Linked DNA regions of Pedobacter ginsengisoli. The protein of the gene in region 1 interacts with the protein of each later gene in a pairwise test. Links are inferred from orthologs where the notes say so. Each region holds a gene or a part of one and is shown on either strand. Other genes may lie near its edges. The genes, in order: gyrA and gyrB.

The links.
Region 2: the proteins of gyrA (region 1) and gyrB interact in binary tests that used the Escherichia coli proteins (3 or more experiments, as listed by UniProt). The link is inferred for Pedobacter ginsengisoli from one-to-one orthologs.

What each region holds. Positions count from the first base shown.
Region 1 is NZ_CP024091.1:1,873,354-1,876,790, reverse strand. The notes cover bases 144-3,243. They hold gyrA (DNA gyrase subunit A), read right to left. Parts: upstream 2,943-3,243; coding sequence 345-2,942; downstream 144-344. Other genes in these bases: hemF (oxygen-dependent coproporphyrinogen oxidase), read right to left, coding at 3,064-3,243; CPT03_RS07730 (tetratricopeptide repeat protein), read right to left, coding at 144-312. In the rest of the region: more of CPT03_RS07730, read right to left, coding at 1-143; more of hemF, read right to left, coding at 3,244-3,437. UniProt on the Escherichia coli protein: A type II topoisomerase that negatively supercoils closed circular double-stranded (ds) DNA in an ATP-dependent manner to maintain chromosomes in an underwound state.
Region 2 is NZ_CP024091.1:5,241,190-5,244,432, reverse strand. Bases 94-2,999 are described here. They hold gyrB (DNA topoisomerase (ATP-hydrolyzing) subunit B), read right to left. Parts: upstream 2,573-2,999; coding sequence 614-2,572; downstream 94-613. Other genes in these bases: CPT03_RS22245 (OmpH family outer membrane protein), read left to right, coding at 2,786-2,999; CPT03_RS22255 (retropepsin-like aspartic protease), read left to right, coding at 94-373. In the rest of the region: more of CPT03_RS22255, read left to right, coding at 1-93; more of CPT03_RS22245, read left to right, coding at 3,000-3,243. UniProt on the Escherichia coli protein: DNA gyrase negatively supercoils closed circular double-stranded DNA in an ATP-dependent manner to maintain chromosomes in an underwound state.

The DNA.
Region 1 (3,437 bases):
AACTGCTTCTTCAGCAATTTTCTGATTTGCAGATGAATTAGCAGCATCAAGTGAATCTACTAATGCAATTCTCGAAGCAAATAATGCTCTGTACGACCAAGACTCAACCAGGTCTTTTGATTTCTCATGAGCAATTGCTTTATCTGTGTGTGCCAGCCCTTCATTTAGAGTTTTTAAATTGTCGGCTAAGGTTTTGTCTTTATTTAAAGACAAAAGTGCCCATTGTTTTTTTGCAGCTTCAATTTCACTCTTTTGTGCATTAGCAAGTGTGGCAACACCTACAAATAATAAACTAAAAAGTATCTTTTTCATTTTATTTAATATATGTTCAACAATTATGATTTTTAGTCTTCAGTTTCGTCTTCTGCATCATCTCCAGCTTCTTCATCGCTTGTTTCTTCTTCAGTAGTATCCTCATCTGGAGCAGCTTCAAGAGCTTCACCATCTACTACAACATGGCTTTCAGTTGCTTCTTCAGTTTCTTCGTCATCGTGATCAATTCTGGCTACTGAAGCAATCTCATCATTACCTTTTAAGTTAATTAAACGTACACCTTGTGTAGCTCGTCCCATTACTCTTAATTCGCTAACAACAATTCTAATAACAATACCTGATTTATTGATGATCATTAAGTCATCAGAATCAGTTACGTTTTTGATTGCAACAAGCGTTCCTGTTTTCTCAGTAACGTTAATGGTTTTAACACCTTTACCGCCCCTATTTGTAACACGATAATCTTCTATATCGGTACGTTTGCCATAACCTTTTTCTGATACAACAAGAACAGTAGCTCCTGGATCATTAACAGCAATCATGCCAACAACTTCATCATTTTCATGAGCAAGTGTTACACCACGAACCCCGGTAGCAGTTCTTCCCATTGGTCTAACCTTCTCTTCGTTAAAGCGAATTGCCCTTCCAGAGCGCAATGCCATAACAATTTCGCTGGTTCCTGTAGTTAAACTTGCTTCAAGTAGCTGATCTCCCTCATTAATGTTGATTGCATTGATACCATTAACTCTAGGTCTTGAATATGCCTCCAAAGAAGTTTTCTTAATTGTTCCTTTTTTGGTACACATGATGATATAGTTATTTTCAAGGTACTCCTGATCCTTAAGATTTTTAACCTTAATAAAGGCTTTAATTTTTTCTTCTTTAGGAATATTGATGATATTTTGGATAGCCCTTCCTTTACTTAACCTCGATCCCTCTGGAATTTCGTATACTCTTAACCAGAAGCAGCGACCTGTTTCGGTAAAGAACAACATGTAGTTGTGATTAGATGCAATTAGCATGTGCTCAATGAAGTCTTCATTTCTTGAATCACTTCCTTTTGAACCCTTTCCGCCTCTGCCCTGTGTGCGATATTCAGTTGCAGGAGTACGTTTAATATAACCCTCATGAGAAATAGTAATTACAACTTCTTCATCCTCGATGAAGTCTTCCATGCTCATGTCTTCGGCAGAGTGTACGATCTGAGTTCTACGCTCATCACCGTATTTTTCTCTCATTTCAGTAAGCTCTTCAACAATTATCTGCATACGCTTACCTTCATCTGCCAAAATAGATTGTAAGTACTCTATAGTTTTCATTAACTCATTGTACTCTTCCTTAATTTTATCACGCTCCAGACCGGTTAATCTGCGGAGTGTCATATCAAGGATGGCTCTGGCCTGAATATCACTTAGTCCAAATTTCTCCATTAAGCCTAGTCTGGCTTCTTCTGGTGTATCAGAACTACGGATCAAGTTAATTACTTCATCTAAATGATCAAGGGCAATTAACAAGCCTTCTAATATGTGAGCGCGTTTTTGTGCTTCGGCTAATTCAAACTTGGTTCTGCGGATTACTACTTCGTGACGGTGCTCAACGAAATGCTGAATCAGGTCTTTTAGATTTAATAATTGTGGTCTGCCTTTAACCAGTGCAATGTTATTTACACTAAATGATGTTTGTAAGGCAGTTTGTTTAAATAAGTTATTTAATACAATTGAAGCATTTGCGTCACGTTTAATTTCGTAAACAATACGGATTCCGTCTTTGTTAGACTCATCCTTAATATTCGAAATACCTTCAATTTTTTTCTCTCCAACAAGCTCAGCAGTACGCTCAATCATCATTGCTTTGTTTACCTGGTAAGGTATTTCAGTTACAATGATTGTTTCCCGTTCTTTCGTAGCTTCAATTTCGGCTTTGGCACGCATAACTATACGGCCTCTACCTGTTTCAAATGCTTCCTGAACACCAGTATAACCATAAATTATGGCCCCTGTTGGAAAATCAGGTGCTTTAATATGTTTCATCAGTTCTGCAACTGTAACATCGTTGTTTTCAATGTATGCTATGGTTGCATTAATTGACTCTGTGATATTGTGAGGAGGCATATTTGTTGCCATACCTACAGCAATACCCGAAGAACCATTGATTAGTAAGTTTGGAACTTTTGAAGGAAGCACAGTAGGCTCCTGTAATGAATCATCAAAGTTTAACTGAAAATCTACAGTGTCTTTATTAATGTCGGCAAGCATTTCCTCTGCAATTTTTTGGAAACGGGCCTCTGTATAACGCATTGCTGCAGGAAAGTCACCATCAATTGATCCAAAGTTTCCCTGTCCCTCAACCATTAAATAACGTAAGCTCCATTCCTGGGCCATCCTTACCATGGTATTATAAACAGAAGCGTCACCATGTGGGTGATACTTACCCAGTACCTCACCTACAATACGTGCAGATTTTTTATATGGTTTATTGTTTGTTAATCCCAGATCGAGCATACCGTATAACACGCGGCGGTGTACTGGTTTTAATCCATCACGTACGTCAGGCAATGCCCTTGATACGATAACCGACATCGAATAATCGATGTAAGCTGATTTCATTTGCTCGTCAATATCGATTCTTATTATTTTGTCGTTTTCTTGATTTTCTAAATCTTCTGCCATAAATATTAATGTTCCTTAAGAACGATTTAAATGTGGTATTCTTATAACCTTGCGAAGCTAATAAAAAAAGCGCCATTAAGGCGCATTGTGGAAAAATTTTAACGTAAAAATTAGGCTATTATCAGACCCATTCTATACCTTTTTTAAGCTTGCTTAAAGTATAAGATTCATCACTGTTTGGAAGGGTTTGATGATTGTATATCCATTTGGCCATAGGTGGCAAACTCATTAAAATAGATTCAATTCTGCCATTGGTTTCGAGACCAAATTTTGTTCCTGCATCATACACCAAATTAAATTCAGCATAACGACTTCGTCGCAGATATTGCCACTCTTGCTGTTTCTCGTCAAATTCTTTATCTCTGTTTCTATCAATTAGTTCTGTATATGCGGGGATAAAAGTATTACCAACAGCTACAGAAAAATCAAGGATCTGATCAAACGATAAACCGGTATTTTCCGGTTTCAATCTATCATAAAAAATGCCTCCCACTC
Region 2 (3,243 bases), 3.4 Mb from region 1 along the record:
TTTCCACCTACTGGTGGAAATTGTTGTTTTTGGACAAAAGTTATTTGCCGTTGTTGATACGGGTGCATCAAGATCTGTTTTTGACAAAACTTTTGTTAAAGAACATCTTAAAGAGCTGGAACATAGCGAAGAAACACAAGCCACAACATTATTTTCAACCTCCAGCACATTACAGGCAGTTATTCCATCAGTAAAAATTGGCAGCTTGGTATTAAAAGATTATGAAACCGTAGCCCTTGATCTGGAAACTGTAAATCAGGCCTACGAAAACCTGGGCCACCCTCCTATTATCGGCATTTTAGGCAGTGATTTGCTATTGAAATACCAGGCAGTAATAAACTATAAAAAAATGAAACTTTATTTATATAAATAATTTTTTTGTTTTTTTATATAGGGATCAAATAGGGAGTTGATAGGGACTTAACAGGGATAAGAAAGGGAAAATTCCCTATTAAGTCTTTTTAAGATCCGTACTAAAACCTTTTATAAATTTTATATACAAGTTAATTTTCAGATTTTCTGAGCTTACCACAAATCAGCACTAAATATTGATTGCATAAAAAAAGAGCCCCTTAAACAGGAGCCCTTTTTTGTATTTATGAATGTTTAAAAGCTAAGCATCAATTTTAGCATATTTTGCATTTCTTTCAATAAACTCTCTTCTAGGAGCAACATCATCACCCATAAGCATAGAGAAAGTATGATCGCACTCTGCTGCATTTTCTATAGTGGCCTGCATTAAAGTACGTGTTGCAGGGTTTAGTGTAGTATCCCATAATTGTTCGGCGTTCATCTCACCCAAACCTTTATAACGCTGGATATGTACACTTTCTTCTTTACCTGCACCTTTTAATCGCTGTACGGCAGCATCGCGTTGCTGATCGTTCCAGCAATATTCAAATTCTTTCCCTTTTTTAACCTGATACAAAGGTGGAGCTGCAATATATACATAACCAGCCTCTATCAGCGCTTTCATATATCTGAAGAAGAATGTAAGAATTAAAGTAGTGATGTGAGATCCGTCGATATCAGCATCCGTCATGATTACAATTTTATGGTAACGAAGTTTAGTAAGGTTTAATGCTTTGTCATCTTCAGGAGTACCAATACTTACACCAAGTGCGGTAAACATATTTTTGATCTCATCATTCTCATAGATCTTATGTTCCATCGCTTTTTCAACGTTAAGGATCTTACCTTTTAGCGGAAGAATAGCCTGAAAGTTACGATCTCTGCCTTGTTTAGCAGTTCCACCTGCGGAGTCTCCCTCCACCAGGTATAGCTCGCATTTTTCCGGATCGCTATCTGAACAATCGGCAAGTTTACCCGGAAGGCCTGAGCCTCCCATAACACTCTTGCGTTGTACCATTTCGCGAGCTTTACGCGCCGCAGCACGGGCAGTAGCCGCAAGAATTACTTTGTTAACAATTGATTTGGCTTCTCTCGGATATTCTTCCAGGTAAATACCAAGGGCCTCACCCACAGCAATATCAACCGCACCCATAACCTCAGAGTTACCTAATTTGGTTTTGGTTTGACCTTCAAACTGAGGTTCCTGAACCTTAACAGAAATTACTGCAGTTAAGCCTTCTCTAAAGTCATCACCTGTAATTTCAAATTTAACACCTTTAAGCAATCCTGATTTATCAGCATATGCTTTTAAGGTTCTGGTTAAACCTCTTCTAAAACCGGCAATGTGTGTACCACCCTCATGAGTATTAATGTTGTTTACATACGAGTGAACGTTTTCTGCATAGCTGTCGTTGTATTGCAAAGCAAGTTCAACCGGAATGCCATTTTTAATTCCCTCAACATAAATTGGCTCAGCAATTAATGAAGGTCTGTTACCATCAAGGAATTGAACAAACTCTTTTAATCCTCCTTCAGAATGGAACAGCTCTGTACGGAAAGTTCCGTCGTTATTTAACTCGCGTTCATCTGTTAGTGTTAAACTGATACCTTTATTCAGGAAAGATAATTCTCTTAATCTAGAAGCCAGGGTATCATAACGATACTCAGTTGTTTGGGTAAAAATGGTTGCATCAGGAGTAAACGTAACTATTGTACCACGTTTATCGGTATCGCCAATAGATTTTACATCATACAACGGTTTACCAATGTTGTATTCCTGAACCCATATTTTTCCTTCTCTATGAACTTCTGCCCTTAAATGAGTTGACAATGCGTTTACGCAACTTACCCCCACACCATGTAAACCTCCCGATACTTTATAAGTATCTTTATCGAATTTACCGCCGGCGTGTAGCACCGTCATTACAATTTCAAGTGCCGATTTTTGCTCTTTTGTGTTAATTCCTGTCGGAATACCACGTCCGTTATCTTCAACCCTTATCGAGTTGTCTTTAAGAATATTTACATAAATGGTATCGGCATGTCCTGCCAATGCCTCATCAATCGAGTTATCTACAACCTCATACACCAAGTGGTGTAAACCTTTTACTCCTGTATCGCCTATATACATCGAAGGGCGCTTCCGCACCGCTTCTAAACCTTCTAAAACCTGTATATTATCTGCCGAATAATTTGAATTAGGATCCTTTTCTTCGCTCATATTTTTTAATAAAACAATTAGACTCAAATTTAACCATTTATGGCCAATTAACCGCAAATGTGGATAACTATTTGACATAAAACAGGTCAAAAACCTCCGAAAAAAAACAGTTCTTTAGGATACTAAATTTGAAATTTTATATTTGTTGAAATTTATAGCTCAGAAATGAGCAGGAGGATAGTTTATAACCCGGAAAAAACAAATTAAATATTAATGAAAACAAAATCAACATTAGGCAGTATAGCTACTGCTGTAGCCATAGTTTCTTTAATGGCATCATGTCAGAACAAAGAAGAAAAGGCCGGCGCAGCTGCGAAATCTGAGCCAACTACTGTTTCAAATAACGAGAAAATTGTTTACGTGAATTCAGATTCACTATTAACAAAATATCAGTATTTTAAAGACATTAAAGTAAAATTAGAAGCAAAATCTAAAACTGCACAAGCCGATCTGGGTGCTAAACAACAGGCATTTCAACGCGAGGTTGCTGCTTACCAACAACAAGCAAATACTTTACCTGCCGACCAAAGAGCTAAAACTGAAGAAAGATTAGCACGTAAACAACAGGAATTACAGGCTTATCAGCAAAATGCAGGTGCTGCGCTTCAAAATGAGCAGGCTTCTGAAAACGAAAAGCTATACGATAAAGTTGCTGATTACCTGAAAGGTTA